3 regions of the Streptomyces sp. NPDC002680 genome follow, and region 1 is predicted to be linked to each of the others. Evidence: riboswitches for the same ligand, from Rfam matches in the RefSeq annotation. Region 1 holds a riboswitch; each other region holds the start of a gene.
The links. Region 1 has a riboswitch for cyclic di-AMP ahead of ACFYXF_RS18905 (peptidoglycan DD-metalloendopeptidase family protein). Riboswitches for the same ligand answer to the same signal wherever they lie in the genome.

Region 1 (9,545 bases):
AGAACGAGCAGATCGTCGCCAACGCCCGTGCCACCGGGGACCAGTTGAGGACCAGACTGGCGGCGCTGGTCGACAAGTACGAGCTGCTGGCCGACGTACGCGGCCGGGGCCTGATGATCGGCATCGAGTTCGGGAAGCCCAAGTCGCTGAAGCTGCGCAGCCGTTGGACCATGCTCCAGGCCGCCCGCAAGGGGCTCTTCGCCCAGATGGTCGTCGTACCGCTGCTGCAACGGCACCGGATCCTGACCCAGGTCTCCGGCGATCACCTGGAGGTGATCAAGCTCATTCCGCCGCTCGTCGTCGGGGAGCGGGAGGTGGACCGGTTCGTGGACGCCTTCACCGCCGTGATGGACGACGCGCACGGCGGGAGCGGGCTGATGTGGGACTTCGGGAAGACGCTGGTCAAGCAGGCGGTGGCCAACAGGTAGGAGAGGGAGGCGGGTCGCCGGGGAGATTTTTGCCTCTGAGGCAAGAGATTTGCCTCAGAGGCAAGGCTGCGGCTGAATGGAGGCATGAGCCTTCCCGAGGAGTCCGGGCCGGTCGAGAACCTGCCCGTCGTCGCACCGCAACTACGTGCGCTGCGCCGCAGGGCCGCCCTCACCCTTGAGGCCGCGGCCCGGGCCGCCGGGCTGTCGCCCGCCCACCTCTCCCGGCTGGAGACCGGGCAGCGCCAGCCCTCGCTGCCGATGCTGCTCGGGCTCGCCCGTATCTACGGTACGACGGTTTCCGAACTGCTCGGTGAGACAGTCGCCGACCGGGACGCCGTCGTACGCGCCGGCGACATGGAGCCGACGGCCGCGGGCGGCTGGTCGTACTGGCAGGCCGGTGCGTCCGGACGCGGCATGCAGGCGCTGCGCGTCCATGTGCCGTACGGGGCGCAGGGCGACATCGTGCGCGTCCACCCCGGCGAGGAGTGGCTGTACGTCCTCAAGGGGCGGCTGCGGCTGCGCCTCGGGGACACCGCGCACATCCTCGCGCCGGGGGACAGCGCGCACTTCGACTCGCTGACCCCGCACCGGCTCGCCGCCGACGGCCGTGACGGCACCGACCTGCTCTTCGTCCACACCCTGCTGCAGAGCCCCACCGCCGGGCTCTGCCTCGGCCCGACCCCTGGAGTCACGCCATGACCGACATGGAAGAGAAGTTCCCCCGGGCCCTATGGGTCCGGCTGATCATCTACATCGCGGTCGGGCACGTCTTCGCGGCCTTCATCTACCTGCTGTTCGAGGTGGGCGCGAACCAGTAGCCCCCACAGGCGGCGGGCTCAGTCAAGGAGCCGCTCGCGCAGCCGCTCCCGGGTCTCCGGGCTGACGCCCAGCCCCTGCGCCAGATAGCTGTCGACGCTGCCCCAGGTCTCCTCGACGGCCTCCATGGCGGTCGTCAGATACTCGGGGCGGGTGCCGAACAACGGGTTGAGCAGCTCCAGGACCTCGGGGCTGTAGGCCTGTGCGTCGGAGCTGGTGCGGCGCACCCGGTAGCGGCGGTGCTGGGCGTTCGACTCCATGTAGTCGGCCACGATGGCGTCGCGCTCCACCCCGACGGCGAGCAGCGTCACCGCGATGGACAGACCCGCGCGGTCCTTGCCGGCCGCACAGTGCATCAGGGCCGGGACGCTGTCCTCGGCCAGCGCGTGGAGCATCCGGGAGTGCTCGGTCGTGCGGTCCCGGATGATCTCGCGGTAGGAGTTGATCATCCGCTGCTCGCCCTTGCCGTCGGCCAGCAGGCTGCGCAGCTCGTCGAGATCGCCGTCCCGGACCATCTTCCAGAACTCCGCGCCGTGCGCCGGGTCGGACAGCGGGATGTTCACGTTGCGCACACCGGGCAGCTCGACGTCCTGCCCCTCCAGTTTGATGTCCGCCGCGTTGCGGAAGTCGAAGATCGTGTGCAGCCCGAGGGAGCCGAGGAACGCCGCGTCCTCGTCGGTCGCGTGGGCGAGATGACCGCTGCGGAACAGCCGCCCGGGCGCCACCCGCCGGCCGTCCACGGTCGGCAGTCCGCCCACGTCACGGAAGTTTCGTACGCCGCCCAGCTCGGGCTCGGTCGACGGGACCTGCTGCGTCACGAGGGCTCCCTCCCACACCGCCCCGCGGACGCTGCTCGTCGACGGGCGCGCTTCGACGATACGACATGGGTGAACAGGCCAAGGAGTTTTCCACAGGCGTTGCCGTCGAGGGCCGTGGCGCCGATGATGTTGAGACTTGGGCGTGCCTGTTCGGATCTGTGGGGACATGATGCTGGAAATCGCCGGAACCGGTCGTACGTGGCTTCTCTCGGGGCCCACGAGCAGTTACGCCGTCCATCTCACCGAGGACGACGAGCTGCTGCATCTGCACTGGGGCCCGCGGATCGCCCTCGCCGACGCGGAGGCGCTCGCCGTCCGTCCGCTGCCGGACTACTGGCCCTTCGAGTCCCCGCTCGACGGCCGCGAGGAGTACCCGGTCGAGGGCGGCCCCCGTTTCGTGAGGTCCGCGCTGTCCGTGCGGACCGACGAGCGCCGGGGCACCGAATGGCGGTTCGAGGCGTACGAGGCCGAGGGGGACGAACTCCGGCTGACGTTCCGGGACACCGGACTGGTCATCACGCTCCACTACCGGATGCGCCATGACGTGGTGGAACGCTGGGTGGCCCTCACCCATGACGCGCCCGACGGAACCGGCCCCCTGGAGCTGCTCCGCGCCGACTCCGCCACCTGGACGCTCCCGGAGCGCGACGGCTGGCGCCTCTCCCAGCTGCACGGGCGCTGGGCCGCCGAGTCCCGGCTCGTGAGGACTGACCTCACCTACGGTGAGAAGGTCATCGGGAGCCGGCGCGGTCACACCGGGCACCAGCATCTGCCCTGGGTGGCGCTCGACACCGATGCGACCGAGGAGCGCGGCGAGGTGTACGCGTGCGCGCTCGGCTGGTCCGGGTCCTGGCGGATCGCCGTCGCCCAACTGCCCGACGCGCGCGTGCAGATCACCGGCGGGGCGGGGTACGACGACTCCGGGCTGCTGCGGCTGTCGGCTGGGGACTCATTCGTCACGCCGGTCTTCGCGGGGCTGTGGACCGATTCCGGGCACGGTGGGGCGAGCCGGGCGTGGCACGCGTACCAGCGCGCGTTCGTCGTCCCGGACGCCGACCGGGACCGGCCCGTGCTCTACAACTCCTGGGAGGCCACGGAGTTCGACATCTCCGAGGAGCAGCAGGGGACACTGGCCCGGCGGGCCGCCGCGATCGGCGTCGAGCTGTTCGTCGTGGACGACGGCTGGTTCGGGACCCGCACCAGCGACCGGGCCGGCCTCGGCGACTGGACGCCCAACCCCGATCGCTTCCCGGCGGGGCTGAAGCCGCTCGCCGAGTACGTGCACGCCCTGGGGATGCAGTTCGGCATCTGGGTCGAGCCCGAGATGGTCAACCCGGACAGCGACCTGTATCGCGCGCACCCCGACTGGGTGCAGTTCCAACCGGGACGAAAGCGGACGGAGTTCCGCAATCAGCTCGTACTGAACCTGGCGCGCGAGGATGTCCGGCAGTACCTCTGGGAGCAGCTCGACGGGCTGCTCTCCAGCGCCCCGATCGACTATGTGAAGTGGGACTTCAACCGCTGCTTCACCGACGCCGGCTGGCCCGGCGAGGACTATCCGCAGCGCCTGTGGGTCGACCACGTGCACGGGTTGTACGCCCTGCTGGACCGGCTCCGGGCCACCCACCCGGATGTCGCCTTCGAGTCCTGCTCGGGCGGCGGTGGCCGGATCGACCTCGGGGTCCTCGCCCGTACGGACCAGGTGTGGACCTCCGACAACACGGATCCGCTGGACCGGCTCGCCATCCAGGAGGGCTTCAGCCAGATCCATCCGGCGCGGGTCATGGCCGCCTGGGTCACCGACAGCCCGAACACCCAGCTCAACGGCCGGGTCAGCTCGCTGCGGTTCCGGTTCGTGAGCGCGATGGCCGGGGTGCTCGGCGTCGGCGGCGACCTCACCGAATGGACCGAGGAGGAACTGGCCGAGGCGGGGGAGTGGGTGGGGCTGTACAAGGAGATCCGGCCCGTCGTGCAGCGCGGCGACCTCTACCGGCTGCGACGGCCGACCGGCGGACTGAGCGCGGTGCAGTACGTGCTGGGGGACGAGATCGTCGTCCTCGCCTGGCTCCAGGCGCAGCACCACGGTGAGCCGCTCCCGGCGCTGCGACTGCGCGGACTCGACCCCTCGGCGACGTACGAATGCCGCGAAACGGGCGAAGTCCACCGGGGTGCCGTGCTGTTGCACCACGGGCTGCGGACCGGGCTCAAGGGTGACCTTGATGCGGCAATTTTCCGTCTGCGTCGCATCTGATCCTCCTGCCCGATATGGCGCCTATGGTGCCTTCATTCCAACTCGCCTGGGAATAAAGGTTGCTGTGAATCGGGCGAGTGAGCAGCGTCATATCCGTGACCGTGTGTCGCCGTCATGTTCACGTAATTTCGGCGTGTTTTAAGGGAGTTCGAGGGGCGGAAAGATCCGTAATTCACGGACAGTGACCGGGAATTCTGGGGAGGACCACAGGAAACCCGTACACAGGGAACCCGAGGCTTGTTTCTGTGCGTCTTGGTCGCTTACGTTCGCCACCAATCCGGACGGACGCCCAATCCTGCCGCCGCCCGGAGCCCGCATCGAACACCCGACAACGGCAGGAGCGGGGGACCCACAGGTAGAACGCCTGTTCCGGTCTCTGGAACAGGCTTGGGGTTAAGTCACGTTCAGGCGTGGCCGGACATCTCCAGTCCGCACCCGACAGCTCACCTCGCAGGCGACGGAGAGGAATTCGTCATGCCCGCGAAGGGTAAGCACCGCCGTCCGAAGTCCCAGCGTTTCACTCGTTCGATAGCCGTTGCCGGAACCGGCGGAGCGGCTCTCGCCCTGCCGCTTCTGGGAGCCACCGGGGCCCATGCGGCCACGGCGGAGTCAACCGCCCAGTCCGTTTTCTCGCTTTCGGAATCGGCCAAGTCCGTATCGGCCGAGTCCGTTTCCGCGAAGACGGAAAAGGCCGGAAAGGCCACCGCTTCCACGCCTTCCGCCGCCAAGAAGGCAAGCGTCAGGACCTACTCGGTCCAGGCCGGCGACTACCTCTCGAAGATCGCCCAGGAGCAGAGCGTCAGCGGCGGCTGGCGGAAGCTCTACTCGGACAACCGGACCGCCATCGGCTCCGACCCGAGCCTGATCCACCCCGGTCTGAAGCTGACGATCGGCAAGAAGGCCGCGTCGACCTCTTCGCCCTCTTCTTCTTCCTCCTCCTCGTCTTCGACGAAGTCGAAGTCGTCCTCCTCGAAGTCGACCCAGACGGCGACGTCCAAGCCGGCCGCCGAGAACGCGAAGGCCGACACCTCGACGACGACCGAGGCCGCCGACACCAGTGGCTCCAGCAGCTCCAGCGGCTTCACCCTCCCCGTGGCCGGTGCCACCATCGGCACCGCCTACCACGTGGCGGGCAGCATGTGGTCCAGCGGTTACCACACGGGCGTCGACTTCGTCGTCCCGACCGGCACCTCCCTCAAGGCTGTCGGCGCCGGCACGGTCGTCTCCGCGGGCTGGGGCGGCGCGTACGGCAACCAGGTCGTCATCAAGCTCGCCGACGGCTACTACGCCCAGTACGCCCACCTCTCCCAGCTCTCCGTCTCGGCCGGTCAGACCGTGACCGAGGGTCAGCAGGTCGGCCTCTCCGGTGCCACCGGCAACGTGACCGGACCGCACCTGCACTTCGAGATCCGCACCACCCCGGACTACGGCTCCGACGTGGACCCGGTCGCGTACCTCCGCTCGAAGGGCGTCGCCGTCGGCTGACGCCGACTCCTCACGAGGACAGCCGCCGAAGGCCGGACCCCGATCCCCGGGTCCGGTCTTCGGCGTGTCCGAATGTGTACCTCCATGATCATCGCATTGCAGTCTTGTGGCGCGGGTGCCCGCAGCGTCGACAGGGCGAGAAGGTGGGGGCACAGTGAACTCCGTTGCTGCGCAAGCGCTTTCTGCTCTCTGCGACTGTCTACGGAGGACCTGTGCATTCCAGTCGACGCCGAAGAACCGGCGCCGTCGTCGCCGCGATCCTGACGGCCGGGGCGCTCTCCGCGCCCGCCGGACACGCGGCCGAGTCCCCGCGCCGGGTGGTCGAGAACCTCGACCGAGGCCTGGTCGCGGTGCCGTCCGGCAAGGGCACCTTCCTCAGCTGGCGGCTGCTCGGCACCGAGTACGCACGTCATGGCAACGCGATCGCCTTCAACGTGTACAAGGGCGGACGCCGCCTCAACACCGTGCCGATCGTCAAGTCCACGACGTACCAGGACAACAGTCTGGGCACGGGCGCCTACAGCGTCCGGGCGGTCGTCAACGGGCGTGAGCTGCGGCCGAGTTCGGCCCTCACGTTTGACAAGGGCTACGCGGAGATCCCTCTCGCCGCCGCCGACGACTACAGCGTGCAGCACGCCTGGCCCGGCGACCTGGACGGCGACGGACGCTATGAACTCGTCGTCAGCAGACTCTCCCAAACCCGGGACAGGCCCGACCTGTTGGAGGCGTACGCGCTCACCGGCGAGCGGCTGTGGCGGGTCGACCTGGGCCCCGGCTCCTACACCCAGGCAGGCGGAAACGGCGCCAACGACCCTGCCCCCGCGGCGATCAGCGGCTCCACGCCCATCGGCGGCTACCGCAACGACGACAACGTCACGGTGTACGACCTCGACGGCGACGGCAGGGCCGAGGTGCTGGTGCACACGGCCGACGGCACCACCTTCGCGGACGGAGCGAAGGTCACCGCCAACTCGCCCGCCAATCAGTTCATTTCGGTGATCGACGGTGCCACGGGAACCGAACGCACCCGTCAGCCGGTGCCCGACGACCTGGTCGCCGACGGCCCGTCCGGCGGCCACTTCGGCATCGCCTACCTCGACGGCGAACACCCCAGCCTGGTCACGAAGTTGGTCACCAGGGTCGGCGCCAAGCGTGGCGCGTTCCGCATCCTCGTCCAGACCTGGGACTTCAACGGCCAGGATCTGACCAGGCGTTGGAAGTACGCGGTCCCGGCGGCGAGCGGCGCGACCAGCTTCCACCAGATCCGCACGGTCGACGTCGACCAGGACGGACGGGACGAGATCGCCGACGGCAACTACGTGGTGAACAGCGACGGAACGCTCCGGTATGTCGTCGACGGCGCCGGACATGGCGACCGCTTCGACATCGCCGACCTCGATCCCGACCGCCCGGGGCTGGAGGGATTCGCCATCCAGCAGGCCGAGTTGGGCGTCGTGCCGAAGTTCCCCTGGTACTACTACGACGCCGACACCGGTGAGCGCCTGGTGACCGGGCAGCACCCCGCGAGCTGGGAGAACGACACCGACATCGACGTCGGCCGGGGCAACGCCGCCGACATCGACCCCGGCCACCCGGGCTACGAGTACTGGACCTCCACCGCCGATGTCACAGCCCCCGGCGCGGGCGTCCGCAACGTCCAGGACGGCAAGGTCTCCACGACCACGCCGAGCGTCAACTTCCGTATCTGGTGGGACGGGGACAAGGCCGCCGAACTCCTCGACTTCACGCACGTGGAGAAGTGGGACCCGAAGACCGAGACGAGCACGAGGATCTTCGAGCCGTCCGGGGTCGTCTCCGGCCCGCGCAACGCAACCCCTTTCTACGGCGACCTCATCGGCGACTGGCGCGAGGAGATCCTCGCCGAGACCGCCGACCACACGGCACTGCGCCTCTACACGACCACCGAGCCGACAGCGACGCGCGTCTACACGCTCGCCCAGAACCCCGCGTACCGCCTCGGCTGGACCGTGCGCGGCTATCTCCAGTCCACGTACACGGACTACTACCTCGGCACCGAGACCCGCAGGGTGCCGAAGCCCTCGATCACGACCACCAAGGGAGCTGCCTCGTGACGACCACCCGTAGAGCCTTCGGAGCCCTGGCCGTCGGCGGGGCGCTGGCGGCCCTGGCCCCGGCCGGCCAGGCGAGTGCCTCGCCGGGCCACCACCGTGGACGGCTCATCGCCCGCGACGACTTCCGGCACGGCCTCGGCCAGTGGGCCGTCGAACTCCAGGACGGTGGCAGCGTCACGGCGACCCGGGGCGTGCTGGAGGTCGACGTACCGAGCGGCGCGACGGTCTGGTTCAGGCGGAGGCTGAAAGGCCCGTACGTCATCGAGTACACGGCGACGCCGGTCTCGGCGGGCGGGGTCAACGACCGCGTCTCCGACCTGAACAACTTCTGGAACGCCGTCGACGTACGCTCCCCGGACGATCTCTTCGCCACCCCTCGGGGCGGCGCCCTCGCGGAGTACGACTACCTGAAGACGTACTACGTCGGCTACGGCGCCAACACCAACACGACGACGCGGCTGCGCCGTTACGTCGGTGAGGCCGGCGTGCGCCCGTTGATCTACGATTACACGGAGCCGCTGCTGGTCCCGAACGAGCCGCATCGCGTCAGGATCGTCTCGGCCGGTTCGACGGTCCGCTGGTGGAACAACGGGCGGCTCGTCTTCGACTACAGCGACCCGGAGCCGTACACGAGCGGGCACTTCGCCTTCCGTACGACGTGGAGCCATTTCCGGATCACCGACTTCAGCGTCCGTGAGCTGCGTCTCCCTATTATTCCGGGTTGACCAATACTTGACGAGTGGCTTATCTCACCGCCAGTCAACCCTTTCCTACGGTCGCGTAGCTCACATCGGTAGGTGAATCATGGACCGATGTGGCAGACGATTCGAAGAATGACAGCAGAGCAGTGATCGGGTCGTACGTGGCGGTGGGGGACAGCTTCACCGAAGGCGTCGGCGACCCCGGCCCCGACGGGGCGTTCGTCGGCTGGGCCGACCGGTTCGCGGTACTGCTCGCGGACCGGCGCCCGGAGGGCGACTTCGACTACACGAATCTCGCGGTACGCGGGAGGCTGCTCGACCAGATCGTGGCCGAGCAGCTTCCGCAGGCCAAGGAACTGGCGCCCGACATGGTCTCCTTCTGTGCGGGCGGCAACGACATCATCCGGCCCGGCAGCGACCCCGACGAACTCGCCGAGCGCTTCGAGCGGGCGATCGTCGATCTCACCTCGGTGGTCGGCACGGTCATGGTGACGACGGGCTTCGACACCCGCAACGTACCCGTGCTGAAGCACATGCGCGGCAAGATCGCCACGTACAACGGCCATATCCGGGCCATCGCCGACCGGTACGGCTGTCCGGTGCTCGACCTGTGGTCCCTGAAGACCATCCAGGACCGCAGGGCTTGGGATGGCGACCGTCTGCACCTCTCGCCCGAGGGCCACACGCGCGTGGCACTGCGCGCGGGCCAGGTCCTCGGCCTGGAAATCCCGGCCGACCCGGACCAGCCCTGGCCGGTGCTGCCGCCGCGGGGCACCTTCGAGATCCGCCGCGACGACGTCCACTGGGCCCGTGAGTATCTGGTTCCGTGGATCGGGCGGCGGCTGCGGGGCGAGTCGTCGGGGGACCATGTGACGGCGAAGGGGAGTCTGTCGCCGGACGACATCAAGAGCCGCATCGATTGGGTCGCGTGAGGGTCTTGGGTTAAGGCTCGG
Region 2 (9,545 bases), on a different contig from region 1:
CGGCCCGGTTCCCGTTGGTGGCCAAGAACCGGGAGGCGTTCGTGCGGCGCGCCCGGCCCGCCGTCAACGGCACTACGCGCATCGCGAGTCGGGAGGCGCTGCTGTCCCTGGCCCGCGACTGGGGTGAGCGTCCCGGCGTGATCCTTCAGGAGTATCTGCCCCGGGAGGAGGCCGAGGACTGGATCGTGCACGCCTACTTCGACGCGGACTCGAATCCGCGTGCGTTGTTCACGGGCGTGAAGGTCCGATCCTGGCCGCCGCACGCGGGAATGACGGCAAATGCATACGTCGTCGACAATCCGGAACTCGCGGACCTTGCCGCACGTTTCATCAAACAGATCGGCTTCACCGGAATCATCGACCTCGACCTGCGCTTCGACCGGCGCGACGGACAGTACAAGCTCCTCGACTTCAACCCGCGGATGGGCGCCCAGTTCCGGCTCTTCGAGAGCGAGTCGGGGGTGGACGTCGTACGGGCCATGCATCTCGATCTGACCGGGCGCACCGTTCCGGAGGGGGAACAGCGCGCCGGGCACCGGTACATCGTGGAGAACATCGACCTGCCCGCCCTCCTCGCCTACCGGCGCAGCGGCTACACGACGCCGCACGCGCCGACCCGGGCGAGCGGGACGGAACTGGCCTGGCTCGCGGGTGACGACCCGCTGCCGTTCCTCACGATGCTCGCCCGCTTCGTACGACCGGGCGTGAAACATCTGTACCAGTTGTGGCGGGCAGGCCGTCGTGGCGGCAAGGCGTAGGCAATAGGCGTAGTGGCGACAACCTGCTGACCGGTTGGGCGGTAGAGCAGCAGAGCAGCGCGAAGTGGCGAAGCAGCGTCCTGGGGAGGGGACTTCGTGAATCATCCGGTAGCGGTAATCGGCGCGGGACCGTTCGGTCTGTCAACCGCCGCGCATCTGCGGGCGCGTGGCATTCCGGTGAGAGTGTTCGGCGAGCCCATGGTGAGCTGGCGGGACCACATGCCCGCCGGAATGCTCCTGAAGTCGACGCCGGCGGCGTCCAGCATCGACGCCCCGCAGCGGGGCCACAACCTGGTCGACTACTGCGACGCGGCGGGGATACGCCGGCTGGTCACGGACGAGGACATCGTCCCGGTGGAGACCTTCATCGCGTACGGCGAGTGGTTCCAGCAGCAGCTCGTGCCCGAGTTGGAGCAGGTGCGGGTGGTGTCCGTGGACCGGCGGCAGCACAAGGGCGCGGGCAGCGGCAGCGGTGGCAGCGGCGGCGGCTTCGAACTCAAGCTGGACTCGGGCGAGTTGTTCACCGCGCGGGCGGTCGTGGTGGCGACGGGCCTGTCGGGGCTCGCGCATCTGCCCGCGGAGCTGGCCGGCGCCGCGCCGGACGGGCCCTCGCCCACGGGTCCGGTGTCCCACAGTTCGCAGCACCATGACCTGGGCCGGTTCGCGGGCCGGGAGCTGATCGTCGTCGGTGCGGGCCAGTCCGCGCTGGAGACGGCGGCGCTGGCGGCGGAGGCGGGGGCGCGGGTACGAGTGGTCTCGCGCGGGCGGGGTCGCGTCGCCTTCGGTGCGCCCCCGTGGCGGCAGCCCCGGCTGCGGCCCGAGTCGCCGTTCGGCAACGCGTGGTCGCTCTGGGCCCTCACCTACTACCCGCATCCCTACCGCCATCTCCCGGCCCAGGCCCGCCACTATCTGGTCCGCCGGGTCCTCGGACCGCTCGGTGCGTGGTGGCTGCGTGACAGGTTCGAGGGGAAGGTGCAGGTGAGCGAGGTCGCACGGATCGTACGGGCAACGGGAGGCGCAGGGGAGACAGGGGGCTCCGGCGGAGGGCGGTCGGTGTTGACCGTGGAGGATCTCGGCGGCCGTACGCGGGAGTTGTCGGCCGACCACGTCATATCCGCGACCGGCTACCGCGTCGACATCGCCGCGATGGACTTCCTCGGGCACGAGCTGCGTACGGAGCTGGCGGTGAGCAGGGGGACGCCGAGGCTCGGTGCCGGGTATGTGTCCTCCGTACCGGGGTTGTACTTCACGGGGTTGCCGGCGGCTGCTTCGTACGGGCCGGTGATGCGGTTCGTGTGCGGTACGGAGTTCGCGTCACCGAGGCTGGTGGGGCATCTGGCGGCCGCGCACGGGTAGGCCTCGGACGGGTGCGGGCGACAACGGGTGCGGACCGCGATCTCGTGCCGTTCGGGCCTTCCCGGGGCGGGAGTTGGGGCAGACTGAGAGGCTGTTGCTGCCGGGATGCCGAACGTCGTCCGGTTCGGGCGGAGACCGATGTGCCGAACGATCCGTATTCTCTGGATCATGGCCGCTCCCACCTCATACACACTTATCGCCACGGACCTGGACGGAACGCTCCTGCGTGCCGACGACACGCTCTCCGACCGGTCGCGGACCGCGCTGGCGCGTGCCACGGCCGCCGGCGCCCGGCATCTGGTGGTGACGGGACGGCCGGCGCCGAGAGTCCGGCCGCTGCTCGACGACCTCGGGGCTGGGGGGCTCGCGGTGTGCGGACAGGGCGCGCAGTTGTACGACGCCGGCGCGGACCGTCTGCTGTGGTCGGTGACCCTGGACCAGGAGCTGGCGGAGACCGCGCTCGGCAAGATCGAGGCCGAGGTCGGGCAGGTGTACGCCGCCGTGGACCAGGACGGTGTCGACGGGCTGACGCTCATCGAACCCGGTTACCTGATGCCGCACCCGACGCTGCCCGCCGTACGGGTGCCGCATCGGGACGACCTGTGGGCCGCGCCCATCAGCAAGGTGCTGCTGCGTCACCCGTCGCTGTCCGACGACGAGTTGGCGTCGGCGGCGCGTGGAGCGGTCGGTTCGCTCGCGACCGTCACCATGTCGGGGCCGGGCACCGTCGAACTCCAGCCATGCGGCATCACCAAGGCGACGGGGCTCGCGCTCGCCGCCGAGTACCTCGGGCTGGCCTCGTCCGCCACCATCGCCTTCGGCGACATGCCCAATGACATCCCCATGTTCGACTGGGCGGCCCATGGGGTGGCCATGGCCAACGCCCATCCCGAACTCAAGGCGGTGGCGGACGAGGTCACCCTCTCGAACGAGGACGACGGGATCGCGGTCGTGCTGGAGCGGCTGTTCGGAGCCGGGGACGGGGACGGGTACGGGACCGGGGTGTGGCGGTGAGGGCGGGTCGGCCGGCCTAGTAGGCCCCGTACACGTTGTCTATCGAGCCGTATCGCGCCGCCGCGTAGTTGCAGGCCGCTGTGATGTTCGCGATCGGGTCGTAGGGGTCGTACGAGGTGCCGGCGACGTGGTAGGCGGCGAAGGTCGGGTCGATGACCTGGAGGAGACCCTTGGAGGGGGTGCCGGCTGCCGCGTTCGAGTCCCAGAGGTTGATGGCGTTCGGGTTGCCCGAGGACTCGCGGATGATGTTGCGGTAGATGCCGTCGTACGTTCCCGGGATTCCGTTCTGCGCCATGATGTCGAGCGATTCGCGGATCCAGCCGTCCAGGTTGTTCGCGTAGTTCGTCGCCGACGACACGGACGCGGCGGACGACGGTGCGGCTGATGCCGTTGTCGCGGTCAGGAAGGGAAAGGCCAGGGCTGCGGCGGCCGTTCCGGTGATGGCGATTGTGCGCGTGAGCGGGCGGCGGGTGGTTCTCGCGCGCTGGTGCTGACCTCGTGCGGGCATGCTGAGTCCTCTCCGACGCCTACGAGGTGAGCTGTCGGGTTCGGGCGGGAGATGCCCGGCCGGGCGCCTGCTCGGCGCGCGACTTCACCCCTAGCCGCTCCGGCGTCGTGCCCGGACCGGCGGCTTACCTGGGTCCCCCGCTCCTGCCTGCGTGAGTCACGTGTGGGTGGGTGGGATGGTGCTCTGCGGGCGGTGGCAGGATTCGGCGATCCGCCCGGCGTGGCGAGAACGTATGCGAGAGCACACGCGTGGAACAAGGGGCGGAAGCATAGGACTTGGTCATTTGGGGCGCACGTTGTGGACAAAACGGGCGGATGCGCGGAGAGGGGTGGTGAGTAACTTGCCTTTTGCGAATGGGGAGTTTGCGGGGGAGGGGGTGGTGGGGGCCGGAATTTGGAGTGACTCGAATCACGGGGTGGGGGTAGTCGTGGTCTGGGTGAGATGAGTGGGGTGAATAGGGGTTTTTAGGGTTTTTATGCTTCTTGTGGGTGTGTCAGTCGGGCGGGCGGAACCTCTCGTGCGATGCGCGTCGTTGTCGTAGCGACGGGTACGGAGGGTGCCGTCAGGGAGGTGGTGGCGTATGCGCGGGTGCGATCACTGGTGTGACGGGTGGGGCGCGGGATGTTTATGAATGTCCATACTTATGGGCTGATCAAAAACATTCCGGTCGTGATCCGATACCGCCTGGCCTGGACGGGCGGGCGCTCGTGGTGATCGAAACGTGACCGGATACGCTGACTTGAGTGATGGCAGCGACCTATCGACACACCGTGTGACCGCCAGTAGACACCAGCAGACAGGAGATCCCTCGTGACCGTCGTCGGGCCGTTCGGGCTGAGCGTGCGGGACCAGGCTCTCGAAGCCGATGTCCAGGCCGGATTGGCGGCTGTCGAGGAAGGGTTGCTCGAAGCCACCAAGAGCGAGGTGCCCTTCATCACGGAGGCCGCGCAGCACCTCGTACGGGCCGGCGGGAAGCGGTTCCGGCCGTTGCTCGTGATGCTCGCCTCGCAGTTCGGGGACCGGCACGCGCCGGGGATCGTGCCGTCGGCGGTGGTGGTGGAGCTGACCCACCTCGCGACGCTGTACCACGACGACGTCATGGACGAGGCCGAGGTGCGGCGCGGGGTGCCCAGCGCCAACACGCGCTGGGGGAACTCCGTCGCGGTCCTGACCGGCGACTTTCTCTTCGCGCGCGCCTCGCACATCCTTGCCGACCTCGGGCCCGAGGCGGTGCGGGTGCAGGCGGAGGCGTTCGAGCGGCTGGTGACCGGGCAGATCCTGGAGACGGCGGGGCCGTCCGACGGGCGGGACCCGGTCGAGCACTATCTGGACGTACTGGGCGGGAAGACCGGGTCGCTGGTGGCCGTGGCCTGCCGGTTCGGGGCGATGATGTCCGGCGCCGACGACAGTGTCGTGGACGTGCTCACCCAGTACGGGGAGCGGCTCGGGGTCGCCTTCCAGCTCGCGGACGACGTGCTGGACATCGCGTCCGACTCCCACGAGTCCGGGAAGACGCCGGGGACGGATCTGCGGGAGGGCATTCCCACGATGCCCGTGCTGCGGTTGCGGGAGCGGGTGGCTCGGATGGGGCTGGCCGAGGATGTCGCGCTGTGCGAGTTGCTGGACTCCGATCTGAGTGACGACGCGCGGCATGCGGAGGCGTTGGCTCGGCTGCGGGTGCATCCGGCGTTGGCGCAGGCTCGGCGGGACACGGTGCGGTTTGCGCAGGAGGCGCGGGCTGCGTTGGTGCCGTTGGCCGAGTGTGATGCGAAGGTGGCGTTGGGGGAGATGTGTGACGCGGTGGTGCATCGGGCTGGGTAGGGGTTTTCGCCCCCGCCGCCCCTACCCGTTCCCATCCTTCTGGGGGCTGTGCCCCCAGACCCCCCTTCGTCCTCAAGCGCCGGACGGGCTAAAAGGGTGTGTGACGCACGCCACGTGGCTGGACTAAGTCCAAAGCGAGACCTCTTCCCGTATTGGTTCCAGAAGCTGACGCAGGGGGCGTCAGCTGCGATACGGGGAGAAAAAGAATCATGGGCCGTAAAAGCCTGATCGTTTCCGGGGTCGCGGTGGTCGCCGCTGCAGGGATCGCCGCCGCCGTTCTTCCGGCGGTGGCCGCGAACGGGGATCGCGGTAGTGATCGCAACGCCCACGCCGACCACGTGGGCATCGTCACCCGGGGTGTCGGCGCCGGAGGCGGTGGCACCGTTCTCGCCGCCAGTCTCCGGGGTGCCAACGAGGTGCCCGTGGCCGGTGGGCCCGCCGTCGGGGACCGGGACGGAGCCGCCGTCGAGTTCGTCAAGGTCAAGGGCGACAAGGTGTCCGTCGCCGTGGCCTGGCGCGGTACCGGCAAGCCGACCCTCCTCCACATCCACCAGGGCGCCAAGGGCACGAACGGCGGTGTCAAGATCGACTTCACCGGGCTGCTCGGCAAGGGACGTACCGTCACGGGAACCGTCAAGGTCAACGACGCCGCCCTGCTCGCGAAGCTCAAGTCCGACCCCGGCGCCTTCTACGCCAATCTGCACACCGCTGAGTTCCCGGGCGGAGCCGTCCGTGGGCAGCTCCACAAGGTCACCGTCGCCTCCTTCGACTTCCGGGACGCCCTCGACAACTTCCAGGCGTCCGTCGTCAAGGGCAAGCAGATCTACCAGTGCAAGCCGGCCGAGGGCGGCGGATACGCCTTCGCGCAGCGTGACGTGAGCGCCGTACTCGGCGGGAACATCGCGCACACCTTCGTGAAGCCCAACTCCGGTACGCCGCAGTGGATCGCCCCCGACAGCAGCGCGGTCACCGGGTCGCTGATCTCCAAGACCCCGAACGGCGACAGGAACATCCCCGAACTGGACCTCAGGGCCACCCAGTCCGGCAAGCACCGCGGGCTGCTCGCCCGTACGACCGAGATCCTGCGGCTGAACACCGTGGGCGGCGTCGCACCGGCCGGTTCCTGCTCGCCCGGCACCATCGTGGGCGTGCCCTACCAGGCGGACTACGTGTTCCTCAAGAGTTGAGACCCGGAGTTGCCGGTCAGCTGGTATGTGAGGCGGCGCTTCCCCCGGTACCACCACCGCACGACCCCTACGGGTCGGGGGAAGCATCGCCTCCTCATGTCATCCCGTAGCAGTACGCGGAGTTGAGACCAAGGTCTGACGATTCCCCTTCGTCGATTTGGTGAGATGGAAAGCACCACTCCTCACCGATTCGGGTGAGAATGGCGGCTCAGGGTGGACAGGTGTGGGACTGACGGCCGCCGCCGACGACGGAGGTAAGGCACACATGGCACCGTACGAAGAGGCCAAGTCCGGCAACCGGATCGAGGCCGAGATCGAGACCGAGGCCGAGGACGTGCCCTCGCGGCGCCGCAAGGCCGCGCGGTACGCCGCCCCGGCCGTGGTGATCGGTCTGACGGTCGCGACGATCGGGCTGGTACCGGCGTTCGCCGGCTCTGGTGACCCCGATCTGCCGAAGATCAGCGCGCAGGAACTCATCGAGAAGATCGCCGCGTCGGACACCCAGCAGCTGTCCGGCACGGTGAAGATCAGCACGGATCTGGGGCTGCCCGACCTCGGCGGTCTGGAGAGCGGCTTGCTGTCGGGCGGCCTCGGTGGGGGTTCCGGCGATTCGGGGTCGGCCGCCGACCCGAGCGCCAAGCTCCTCGAACTGGCCTCCGGCACGCACACGGTCCGGGTCGCCGTCGACGGCCCCGACAAGCAGAAGGTGTCGCTGCTGGAGAAGGCCGCCGAGTACAGCGTCATCCACAACGGCGACGAGGTGTGGGCGTACGACAGTTCGTCGAACGAGGCGTACCACGCGACGGCCCCCGCGTCCGAGGGCGGCAAGGACAAGGCCGACGGCAAGGACCAGGCCCTGCCCGACGACGTGCCCGCCACGCCCAAGGAGTTCGCCGAGGAGGCCCTGAAGGCGGCCGACGGCACGACCTCCGTGACCGTCGACGGCACCGCCCAGGTCGCTGGCCGCGACGCGTACAAGCTGGTCATCAAGCCGAAGGCGTCCGGGTCCACGGTCGGGGCGATCAGCATCGCGGTCGACTCGAAGACCGGTACGCCGCTGAAGTTCACGCTCACCCCGGCGAGCGGAGGTGCGGCCGTCGTGGACGCCGGCTTCGTCGATGTCGACTTCGCCAAGCCCGCCGCCTCGACCTTCGACTTCACCCCGCCCAAGGGCACGAAGGTCACCGAGGAGGGCTCGGGCACGGCCGACGAGGACTTCGGCAAGGAGTTCGACCAGGAGTTCGGCAAGGAACTCGACGGCGATGTCGCGGGAACCCAGGGCCATGGGTGGGCGCACGGGGCCGAGGACGATGGCGTCAAGGTCATCGGCGAGGGCTGGAACTCCATCGCCGCCTTCGACTCGGGGTCCGAGGGCGGCTTGCCGTCGGCCGGTGACTCTCCGGACGCCGGCGCGTTCGGCGGCTTCCTCGACTCCTTCGGCGACAAGGTCTCCGGCGACTTCGGCTCCGGCACGGTCTTCAAGACCCGCCTGATCAACGCCCTGATGACGGACGACGGCAAGCTCTACGTCGGCGCCGTCACGAAGGACGCGCTGGTGAAGGCGGCGAACGCGGCCCAGTAACTCGCGTAACTCCCGTTCGGGAACCTCCGGACGCGAATCCCTGTTGTACGAGTAGACGACCGAGGGAGCCGGGGGAGCCCATGGAGGAAGCGTCCGCCGCGGAGCGGGGAGAGCCGGAAGAGGTGCACCGGGGTGACGATGGCGCGGTCATCGTCACCCGTGCCCTCACCAAGCGCTTCCGTGGTGGACAGCTGGCCGTCGACGCTCTCGACCTCACCGTCCCGGCGGGCAGCGTCTTCGGTTTCCTCGGGCCGAACGGCTCCGGCAAGACGACCACCATCCGCATGCTGATGGGCCTGATCGAGCCGACGTCGGGCACGGCGCGGGTGCTGGGGCGGCCGATGCCCCGCGCCACCCGCGCCGTGCTGCCGCACGTCGGCGCGCTCATCGAGGGGCCCGCGCTGTACGGCTTCCTCTCGGGCCGCGACAACCTCGTCCGGTACGACGCCGCCGACCCGACCGCCGATCCGCGCACCCGGCGTACACGCGTCGCGCACGCCCTGGACCGGGTGGGCCTCACGGCCGCCGCCGGCAAGAAGGCGAAGGCGTACTCGCTGGGCATGAAGCAGCGCCTCGGTCTCGCGGCGGCGCTGCTCCAGCCGCGCCGACTGCTCGTCCTCGACGAGCCGACCAACGGACTCGACCCGCAGGGCATGCGCGAAATCCGTTCTCTGGTACGGGAGTTGGCCTCCGACGGCACCACCGTCTTCCTCTCCTCCCACCTCCTCGACGAGATCGAGCAGGTCTGTACGCACGCGGCCGTCATGGCGCAGGGGCGTCTCATCACCCAGGGCTCGGTGGCGGAGTTGGCCGCAGGGACACGCGGACGCCTGGTCGTGACGACCCCGGATACGGGTGAGGCGGCCCGCGTACTGAAGGAGCAGGGCTGCGGCGACGTGGTCATGACCGAGGACCGAGTGACCTGCGAGGTGCCGGACGGAGACCGCGAACTGGCCGATCTGAACGCCGCGTTGGTCGGCGCAGGCGTCCGCGTCCGGGGCTTCGGCGTCGAACGGGCGTCCCTGGAGGACGCGTTCATGGCGCTGACGGGGGAGGGCTTCGATGTCGCAGGCTGAGGTTCAGGTAGGCGCCCCAAAGGGGCGCGGGGAACGGCGCGACCAGCCACAACAAACCCTCAGCCGCCGAACAACCGTCCGAGGCACCCTCTTCGGCAACGAACTACTCACCACCTTCCGCCGCTGGCGCACCCTCGCACTGCTCGCCGTGCTCGCCGCCGTACCGATCCTCGTCGGCATCGCCGTGAAGATCGAGACGAGCGACGGTTCGTCCGGCGTCGGCGGTGGCCCGGGCGGGGGCGG
Region 3 (9,545 bases), on a different contig from region 1:
GGCAGCCCCTCCGGTGACGGCGCCGACTCCGTCCCGTCCCCCTGGAGCGCCCGCTCGACGCCCGCGCAGATCTCCTCCAGCTGGCCCACCTGCTCGGGAGTCAGATGGTCGAAGAGGGACGCGCGGACCGTGGCGACATGGCCCGGGGCGGTGCGTTCCAGCACCGCCATGCCCTCGTCGGTCAACGCGGCGACGGTGCCCCGCTTGTCCCACTTGCAGGCCTCACGCCGTACATGCCCGTCCTTCTCCAGTCGCGCCACCGCATACGTCAGCCGGCTGCGCGTGATCTTCAGCTTCTCGGCGAGATCGGTCATCCGCAGCCGCCGCTCGGGCGTCTCGGAGAGGTAGGCCAGGATCGTGTAATAGAGGTGCGGCATCCCGGCGTCCTGCTGGAGCTGCCGGTCGAGCGCGTCCTCCAGGAGCAGGGAGGCCCCGACGTACGCGCGCCACGCGCGCTGCTCCTCGGGGGTGAGCCAGCGGGTCGTCATGCGACCAGTGTAGGTTTGTTTAAAACTTGAACCAACCGGTACTGGAAGACGTACTCGAAGAACCGCTCGAAGCACCACTCGAAGAAAGTGCGCCCATGCCCCTCCCCTACGTCCTGTTGTCCGCCGCCGTCTCCCTCGACGGCCACCTGGACGACACCGGTCCCGATCGGCTGCTGCTCTCCAGCCCCGCCGACTTCGACCGGGTCGACGAGGTACGGGCGTCCAGCGACGCGATCCTCATCGGCGCCGGCACCATCCGCGCCGACAACCCGCGCCTGCTGGTCAACTCGCCCGAGCGGCGGGCCGCGCGGGTGGCGGCCGGGAAGCCGGAGTACCCGCTCAAGGTGACCGTCAGTGGGTCGGGGGAGCTGGACCCGGCCGCCAACTTCTGGCACACGGGCGGCGGGAAGGTCGTCTACACGACCGACAAGGGTGCCGAGCGGGCCGGGCGCGTGGATCTCCCCGCCAGTGTGGACGTCGTCTCGCTGGGGTCGGGCCCCCTCGACTGGCGGGCCCTGCTCGAACACCTGCACGACGTGCGAGGTGTGCAACGTCTCATGGTCGAGGGCGGCGGCACCGTCCACACCCAGCTCCTCCAGCAGGGCCTCGCCGACGAACTCCAGCTCGTCCTCGCGCCCCTCTTCGTCGGCGATCCCGACGCGCCCCGCCTCTTCGGCCACGGCGCCTACCAGGGCGGACGCCTGCGGCTGACCGAGACCCGGCGGATCGAGGACGTCGTCCTCATGCGGTACGAGCCCACCGCGCCCGGCACCGGCCCGCTCCCCGTCGCCGCCGACCGGCACTGGCTGGCACTGGCGTGCGAGATGGCCGAGCTGTGTCCGCCCTCGCGCACGGCGTTCAGCGTCGGCGCGGTGGTCGTGGCCGCCGACGGTACGGAGCTGGCGCGCGGGCACTCCCGGGAGGGCGGCGACCCGGTCGTGCACGCCGAGGAGGCCGCCCTCGCCAAGCTCGACCCGGCCGACCCCCGGCTCCCGACGGCCACCGTCTACAGCAGCCTCGAACCCTGCGCCCGCCGCGCCTCCCGCCCCGCGCCCTGCGCCCGGCTGATCCTCGACGCGGGCGTCCGCCGGGTGGTGACCGCCTGGCGCGAGCCGGACACCTTCGTGGTCGCGGCGGACGGGAACGGCCTGCTCACGGGCGAGGGCGTCGAGGTCGTCGTCCTCCCCGAGTACGAGGAGCGGGCCAAGGCGCCCAACGCCCACCTGCCCGGCTGATGATCAATCGAGTGATCGACCGAGTGATCGACCGGGTGATCAATCGTGGTGATGGGGATCCCGCAGATGGCGTATAGTTGTGTTCAGCGGCGCGGGGTGGAGCAGCTCGGTAGCTCGCTGGGCTCATAACCCAGAGGTCGCAGGTTCAAATCCTGTCCCCGCTACTGAAGGCCCAGGGCCGGAAACCAAGAAATTGGTTTCCGGCCCTGAGTCGTTTCCGGGGCCGTCCTCTTTCTTCGTCGGCCCCACTCCTCTTCTTAGCCCGGTCGGTCCACCCCGCTCGCTCTCCTCGGCCGCTCCCGAAAACCTGGACCGACGGGACGGGCGATCGGCGGGAAGCGGGAGACGAGACGAGTGGCGCGGTCGGGAGAGCCGGGGTCGCCGGACGAGGCGGTGGTGGTCTCCCGGGTGCGGACCCTCGTCCGCGTTCTGCCCGCGTTCCTGATCGTCGCCGGGGTCGTCTACGACGTCGTCACCCCGCGCGACTTCACCGCGGTCCCCTTCTTCACGGCCGCCCCCCTCATCGCGGCCCCGCTCTCCTCGCTGCGCACCACGACCGTCACCGGGGCCGCCGCGCTCCTCGCCGAGTACCTGGTCCACCTCCGCTTCGGGTTCTCCCCGGACGCCGACACGATCACCGAGACGATCACCGTGGCCACGGTCGTCGTCCTGGCCGTCGTCATCAACCGGGTCGTCCGCAGGGGCGACCGCCGCCTCGCCACGGCCCGCGAGATCGCCGAGGCCGCGCAACGCGCCGTACTGCCCGAACCGGACGCGCGCATCGGCGGTTTCGAGATCGCCGCCCGGTACGAGGCCGCCCAGGAGGGTGCCTTCATCGGCGGCGACCTGTACGCCGTGCAGGACACCCCGTACGGAGTGCGGCTAGTCCTCGGGGACGTGCGGGGCAAGGGGATGGGGGCCGTGGCGGCCGTCGCCGTCGTCATCGGGGCGTTCCGGGAGGCCGCCGAGCAGGAGGCGACCCTGGAGGCGGTCGCCCAGCGGCTGGAACGAGCCCTCGCCCGCGAGGCCGCCCGGCGCGGCGGTCTGGAGGCCACCGAGGGCTTCGCCACCGCCGTACTCGCCGAACTCCCGCACGGCGACGGGGTCGTACGCGTCGTCAACCGCGGGCACCCCCCGCCCCTGCTCCTCGACACCGACGGCACCCTGCGCGTCCTCAGCCCGTCCGAAGCCGCGCTGCCGCTCGGCATGGGCGACCTCGGCGGTGCACCCGACCGGGCCGAGACGACACCCTTTCCCGGCGGGGCGATCCTGCTCCTGCACACCGACGGGCTGTCGGAGGCCCGTGACGGGCACGGCGACTTCTTCGCCCCGGCCGACCGGCTCGCGGGCCGCGTCTTCCACGCCCCGGACGCCCTCCTCGCCGCCCTCGCCGACGAGGTGCGCCGGCACGCGGGCGGCGGCACGACGGACGACATGGCGCTGCTCGCCGTACGCCGGCCCATCAGCTCATGAGGTCCTCAAGTTCTCGAGTTCTCATCAGTTGTCACCAAGGGTGAGTGAACGGTCCCGCTCCGCATAACATCTGACACACAGTCAAAACTCAGTAGTCACTTAGGGCACGGTCAACTCGCCCGATTTTCACCGGTGGTGACCCGGAACGTCCTCGGGAAAAGCGTTAACGATCAACAGGAACAGCTTGGAATACAGGGCCCTGGTCTATTAACGTTCGATAACGCAGCGCGGTCGTCCCAGCCGTCACAAGAGTCGGCTCCGTGCGCACGCGCCGAATCCCGCGAGGGAACCGGGGAACCACCAACTTGGGGTGAATCGCTCGTCCGCCGCCGTGGCAACACGGCAGGTATACGCGCGTAGGAGACCTTCCTGCTCCGAACCCGTCAGCTAACCCGGTAGGCGAGAAGGAAGGAAAGGAGCACGCCCACGTGGCGTCAAACCCGGCCGCCCCAGAGGCCCCGTTCGTACCGAGTCAGCGCGGCAGCGAGACCGAGGACGGGAAGATCCCGACCTTCGGCTTCGGCAGCCGTCGCACCGACGAGGGCCCCTGGGAGGAGTGGAATCCCAGCGCGGACACCACTCGTCCGGTTCGCGGCCGGCACCGCGTCGGCAAGCAGCGCGGCGGCGGAGGACTCGCCCGCAGCTCCACCGTTCTCGGCGTCGGTGTCATAGCCGCCGTCGGCGGGGCCGGTATGGCCACCGCGCAGACCGGCAAGCCGCCGGTCTCCATCTCCATCCCCGACCTGCCCTCCGTCGGCTCGCCCTTCGCGGGCGACGACGACTCGGACGCCGAGCCCCAGGGCTCCCCCAACGCGCTCAGCAGCGTCGGGGTCACCTCCGAGGAGACCGAGCAGGGCACCAGCGACGCGGGTGAGGCCCTGCGCGCCCGCATCATCCTCCAGGCCGAGCAGCAGAAGGACCAGGCCGAGGCCAAGGTCCAGCAGGCCGCCCAGGACGCCGCCGCGAAGAAGGCCGCCGCCGAGGCCGCCAAGGTCAAGCGCGAGGCCGCCGCGAAGGCCGCCGCCGCGAAGAAGAAGGCCGCCGAGGAAGCCGCGGCGAAGCTGGAGGCCGCGCGGCTCGCCGAGCTGGCCAAGCAGTACACGCTGCCGACCTCCTCGTACACGATCACCTCGACGTTCGGCCAGGCCGGCTCGCTGTGGTCCTCCGGTTACCACACCGGCCTCGACTTCGCTGCTCCCACCGGTACCCCGCTCAAGGCGGTCCACACCGGCACGATCACCGAGGCGGGCTGGAGCGGCTCGTACGGCTACCGCACGATCCTCACCCTCGATGACGGCACCGAGATCTGGTACGCCCACCAGTCCTCGATCAACGTCAGCGTCGGCCAGAAGGTCAACACGGGAGACGTGATCGGCCGCGTCGGCGCCACCGGCAACGTCACCGGGGCCCACCTCCACATGGAGGTCCACACCAGCAGCTCGGACACCGCGGGGATCGACCCGATGGCGTGGCTGCGGAGCATGGGCCTCAACCCGTAATCCCGTAACACGCGTGTTCCCTGATTCCGGCCGTTCACACAACCTTCGTGAACCGCCGGAATCAGCGCGTCCGGGGCGGGCGTTGACGAGAAGCATGACTGCTACGGCTCTTCGCAAGCTCGGATCATCGGACCTTGAGGTCTTCCCGCTCGCCCTCGGCGGCAACGTCTTCGGCTGGACCGCCGACGAGAAGGCGTCCTTCGAGGTGCTCGACGCCTACGCCGCCGCCGGCGGCAACTTCCTCGACACCGCCGACTCCTACTCGGCGTGGATCGACGGCAACCAGGGCGGCGAGTCCGAGACCATCATCGGCAAGTGGCTGAAGTCGCGCGGCAACCGCGCGGACATCGTCGTCGCGACGAAGGTCAGCCAGCACCCCGACTTCCCCGGCCTCTCGGGCGCCAACATCAAGGCCGCCGCCGACGCCTCGCTCCGCCGCCTCGACACCGACCACATCGACCTCTACTTCACGCACTTCGACCGGCCCGAGGTGCCCGTCGAGGAGATCATCGGCGCCCTCGACGAACTCGTGACCGCGGGCAAGGTGCGGCACATCGCCGTCTCCAACATCTCGCCGGAGCGGCTCCAGGACTCCCTCGACTTCTCCGACCGCGAGGGCCTGGCCAAGTACGTGGCCATCCAGCCGCACTACAACCTGGTCTCCCGCGACACGTACGAGGGCGCGCGACAGGACATCGCCTCCCGTACGGGCCTCGCGGCCGTCCCGTACTTCGCGCTGGCCTCCGGCTTCCTCACGGGCAAGTACCGCCCCGGTGCGGCGGTCGACGGCGCGCGGGCGGCGGCCGGCGCGGGCAAGCACGGGGAGACGGAACGCGGCCGGAAGATCCTGGCCGCCCTGGACGAGGTCGCCGAGGCCCGCGGCGTGGCCGTCGCGACAGTAGCCCTGGCCTGGCTCGCCGCCCAGCCGACGGTCGCGGCCCCGATCGCCTCGGCCCGCACGGTGGACCAGCTCCCGCCCCTGATCGCGGTGGCGCAACTGGAACTGACGGAGACGGAGGTCGCGAGCCTCACGGCGGCTTCGGCTTGAGCGGCGCTTGACGGCTGACGCGGCTGGGGTCTTTCGTGTGGGTCGCGCCGACTTGGGGGTGCTGCGGGGGCGTAGAGGTGGGCTCCCGGCCTGTGGCGGGGCGGGGCGGGGCTTGGCGGCGGGCCCGTCGTGCGGGATGCGCCGGCTTGGGGGTGCTGCGCCTTCGGCTGCGTGGCCGGGGGCGTCGAGGTGGGCCCCGGCCTGTGGCGGGGCCGGGGGAGGGGCGCACGGCCGGGGCCCGTCGTTTGGGTCGCGGCGGGTTGGGGGTGCGGTGCCCTCGTCTGTAGGTGGGGGTGTGGTGTGTGCGTGGCCGGGGGCGCCGAGGTGGGCCCCCGCCTGTGGTGGGTTGGGGGGCTGGCGGCGGGGGCCGGCGTGTGGGTTGCTGCGGCTTGGGGTGTGGCGTGCTTGGCGGCTGGGCGCACGGTGCAGGAGGGCGTCGGGGTGGCCCCCGGTCTGCGGCGGGGCGGGGCCTGTCGTTCGGATCGGGGCGGACCCCCGTCTGGCGGTCGGGGTGTGGTGCCTGTGGCCAGCTGCATGGCGGGGCGGCGTCGGGCGTCGCCCCCGTGGCCCGGGTGTGATCCGGACGGTGGGGTCTAGGAGCGGTACGGGTTGTACGCCGCCGGGTACGGGGTCGTCGGCCCGTACCCCTGCTGGCCGTACGGCTGATGCGCGTACGGCTGTTGCCCGTACGTCGGCCAGATGGTCGGCGGCGGTACCAGTACCGGAGCCGGGGCGATGGTGCGGGCCGCGTGGTCCAGGGCCGGGCGGGCCACCGCCCTGCGCTCCCACAGGGCGCCCAGCAGCTCCTGCTCCCGGACGACGAAGTCGGCGCGCGCCCGGCCGAGACGCCCCCGGTGGCGCAGGAACGCGAGGGAGGTGGCGTACGCCTCGTACTGCGCCACCGCACGTGCCGCGGGCCGGCCCAGGTGGTGGCGGGCGTACTCACGGGCGAGGCGGCGGGCGCGCATCGAGCCGAGTGCGTACGGCTCGGCCGGGGCCAGCCAGCCGGCCTGCGCGTACGCCGGCAACTCGGCGCGTACGGTGCGCAGCTCGCGCTGCCGGGTCCAGATGACCAGCCAGGTCAGCAGTCCGAACGTGGGCACCATGAACGCGGCGTACACCGCGAAGAACCCGTACTGCCCGAAGGACGACGAGCCGTTCCAGAGGGCGTGCATGCTCATCGCGAGCAGCAGCCCGGACAGCGGCAGCAGCACCCGGCGGACGTGCTGGCGCTCGCCCGACAGCGCGGAGATCCCGAATCCGATGCCGGTGAGGACCGTGAACAGGGGGTGCGCGAACGGCGACATGACGATGCGCACGAAGAAGGTCGCCGCGGTGACCGAGGCGATACCGCTGTCCCCGGTCAGCTGGTCGGTGCCGAAGGCGGTGCCGAGATAGAGGATGTTCTCGGTGAAGGCGAAGCCGGTCGCGGTCACCCCGGCGATGACGACCCCGTCGACGATCCCGGTGAAGTCGCGCCGCCGGAAGAGAAAGATGAGCAGTACGGCGGCTGCCTTGGCCGACTCCTCGACGATGGGCGCTATGACGGTCGCCCCGAGGGTGTCCGCGCTGGACGGGTCGGCGGTGGCCGTCGCTATCCATCTCGTCGCGAAGCTGTTGGCGACGATCGCGATCAGGGCCGCCGCGCAGGCGCCCCAGGCGAACGAGAAGAGCAGGTTCCGCCAGGGCCCCGGCTCGACCCGGTCCAGCCACCGGAACGCGGCCACGAGCAACGGCACGGGGAACACGGCGAGCCCGAGCCCGACCAGGAACCCCTCGGTGCCGGTCTGTTCGCGCACGAGAGCGAGGATGACGAGCCCGGAGAGCGCGAGCAGGCTGCTCAGGGCGCCGTACCGCACCCATGACCGCTGCCACCAGTGAGCGTGCCGCAGCGTTCCGCCGACGGGGCCGTCGGTGGGGCCGCTGGGGTGCGTCGGGTACGGGGGAAAGGTGGCCACGGCATTGACCCTAACGGCCGGTGCGTTACGAGCGCGGGGCTCGTGGTTCTACGAGCGCTGGGGCACGTGCTCCACGAGTGCTGCAGCTCGTGCTCTACGACTGCTGTACGCGGCGGAACAGCAGGTCGTTCACGACATGTCCCTTCTCCAGTCCCTGGCCCTCGAAACGGGTCAGTGGCCGGAACTCCGGACGTGGCGCGTAACCGCCCCCGGGCAGGGTGTTCTCGAACTCCGGGTGCGCGTCGAGCACTTCGAGCATCTGTTCGGCGTACGGTTCCCAGTCGGTGGCGCAGTGCACGAGCGCACCGGCGCGCAGCCGCGCGGCCACGAGATCGAGGAACTCGGCCTGAATCAGCCGTCTCTTGTGGTGGCGCTTCTTGGGCCAGGGGTCCGGGAAGTAGACGCGCAGGCCGTCGAGGGAGTCGGGGGTGAGCATCTCGCGGAGCAGGATGATGGCGTCCCCGTTGGCGACGCGGATGTTGGTCAGGCCCTGCTGGTCGGCGAGGTTGAGCAGGTTGCCCTGGCCCGGGGTGTGCACGTCGACGGCGAGGATGTTGACGCCGGGATCGGCGGCGGCCATCTGTGCGGTGGCCTCGCCCATCCCGAACCCGATCTCGAGTACGACGGGCAGGTCGTTCCCGAACAGCTCGCCGAGGCGGAGGGCGTGGCCGTCGATGTCGAGGCCCCACTTGGGCCACAGTCGGCGCAGGGCGTCACCCTGGCCGGCGGTGACGCGGCTGCGACGGGGCTGAAAGCTTCTGATCCGCCGCTCGAAATGCGACCCGGCGGGATCGGCCTGCGGCCCACCGGGAAACCTGGGGGTGCCCTTGGGGCGAGAAAAGTCAGACACAGTGGCCCCAATTTACTCGCCCCCGCCGCCCCTACCCGTCCCCATCCCTGGGGGCTGCGCCCCCAGACCCCCCTTGTCGCGCTGAACGCGCTCGTCCTCAAACGCCGGACGGGCTGGTATGTCAGCCCGTCCGGCGTTTGAGGACAAAGGGGGTTCGGGGGCAGCGCCCCCGAGGACGGGACGGGTAGGGGCGGCGGGGGCGAGAGAATCCCCGTCTCACCCGCCCAGCACGGCCAACGCCCGCCGAGCCACCTCCCGCCCGATCGGCAGCGACGCCGTCGCCGCAGGTGACGGCGCGTTCAGTACATGCACCGCCCGCGCCCCCTCCCTGATCAAGAAGTCATCCACCAGCGTCCCGTCCCGCAACACCGCCTGCGCCCGAACCCCCGCCGCCGCAGGCACCAGATCCCCCTCCGACACCACCGGCAACAACCTCCGCACCGCCCGAGCGAACGCCCCCTTCGACACCGACCGCCGCAGCTCCCCACCCCCGTACCGCCAGTGCCGCGCAGCGATCCGCCACGTCCCGGGCCACGCCACCGTCGCCCCCAGCTCCCGCACCGACACGGTCCCCCACCCGTACCCCTCCCGCGCCAGCGCCGGCACGGCATTGGGCCCGATGTGGACACCCCCGTCGATCCCCCGGGTCAGATGCACCCCGAGGAACGGAAACGCCGGATCCGGCACCGGATACACCAGCCCCCGCACCAGCTCGGGCCGCGCCAGCGTGAAGTACTCGCCCCTGAACGGCACGATCCGCATCCCGGGATCGTCACCGGTCAGCCGCGCCACCTCGTCGCAGTACAGCCCGGCGCAGTTGACCAGCACCCGCCCCCGCACGACCTCGCCGCCCCCGGGCCCAGCCGTCCGCACGGCCACCCCGAGCTCCGCCCGCCGGTCGACGCGGACGACCCTGGCGCCGTACCGGATCTCCGCCCCTGAGGACTCGGCCAGCTGCCGGGCGACCGCCACGTAGTCGCAGATCCCGGTCGTC

Region 2: it holds a riboswitch for cyclic di-AMP, as region 1 does, so the genes downstream of both, ACFYXF_RS24825 (transglycosylase SLT domain-containing protein) here and ACFYXF_RS18905 (peptidoglycan DD-metalloendopeptidase family protein) in region 1, are expected to answer to the same signal.
Region 3: it holds a riboswitch for cyclic di-AMP, as region 1 does, so the genes downstream of both, ACFYXF_RS09730 (M23 family metallopeptidase) here and ACFYXF_RS18905 (peptidoglycan DD-metalloendopeptidase family protein) in region 1, are expected to answer to the same signal.

The regions. Positions count from the first base shown of each region.
Region 1 covers NZ_JBIAQP010000006.1:447,242-456,786, reverse strand. The annotation lists gene ACFYXF_RS18930 (aspartate aminotransferase family protein) at 1-428, shown strand, start outside; gene ACFYXF_RS18925 (helix-turn-helix domain-containing protein) at 513-1,127, shown strand; gene ACFYXF_RS18920 (DUF6126 family protein) at 1,124-1,246, shown strand; gene ACFYXF_RS18915 (tyrosine-protein phosphatase) at 1,265-2,062, opposite strand; gene ACFYXF_RS18910 (alpha-galactosidase) at 2,232-4,313, shown strand; cyclic di-AMP (ydaO/yuaA leader) riboswitch at 4,606-4,783, shown strand; gene ACFYXF_RS18905 (peptidoglycan DD-metalloendopeptidase family protein) at 4,788-5,798, shown strand; gene ACFYXF_RS18900 (hypothetical protein) at 6,011-7,891, shown strand; gene ACFYXF_RS18895 (DUF6250 domain-containing protein) at 7,888-8,616, shown strand; gene ACFYXF_RS18890 (SGNH/GDSL hydrolase family protein) at 8,739-9,524, shown strand.
Region 2 covers NZ_JBIAQP010000009.1:277,997-287,541, forward strand. The annotation lists gene ACFYXF_RS24810 (ATP-grasp domain-containing protein) at 1-758, shown strand, start outside; gene ACFYXF_RS24815 (FAD-dependent oxidoreductase) at 855-2,114, shown strand; gene ACFYXF_RS24820 (HAD family hydrolase) at 2,283-3,128, shown strand; gene ACFYXF_RS24825 (transglycosylase SLT domain-containing protein) at 3,145-3,636, opposite strand; cyclic di-AMP (ydaO/yuaA leader) riboswitch at 3,640-3,805, opposite strand; gene ACFYXF_RS24830 (polyprenyl synthetase family protein) at 4,447-5,457, shown strand; gene ACFYXF_RS24835 (CHRD domain-containing protein) at 5,667-6,644, shown strand; gene ACFYXF_RS24840 (outer membrane lipoprotein carrier protein LolA) at 6,910-8,226, shown strand; gene ACFYXF_RS24845 (ATP-binding cassette domain-containing protein) at 8,307-9,302, shown strand; gene ACFYXF_RS24850 (ABC transporter permease) at 9,289-9,545, shown strand, end outside.
Region 3 covers NZ_JBIAQP010000003.1:19,048-28,592, reverse strand. The annotation lists gene ACFYXF_RS09750 (MarR family winged helix-turn-helix transcriptional regulator) at 1-488, opposite strand, end outside; gene ACFYXF_RS09745 (dihydrofolate reductase family protein) at 584-1,723, shown strand; tRNA gene ACFYXF_RS09740 (tRNA-Met) at 1,814-1,887, shown strand; gene ACFYXF_RS09735 (PP2C family protein-serine/threonine phosphatase) at 2,078-3,196, shown strand; cyclic di-AMP (ydaO/yuaA leader) riboswitch at 3,456-3,613, shown strand; gene ACFYXF_RS09730 (M23 family metallopeptidase) at 3,625-4,695, shown strand; gene ACFYXF_RS09725 (aldo/keto reductase) at 4,790-5,743, shown strand; gene ACFYXF_RS09720 (PrsW family intramembrane metalloprotease) at 6,337-7,701, opposite strand; gene trmB (tRNA (guanosine(46)-N7)-methyltransferase TrmB) at 7,796-8,551, opposite strand; gene lhgO (L-2-hydroxyglutarate oxidase) at 8,768-9,545, opposite strand, start outside.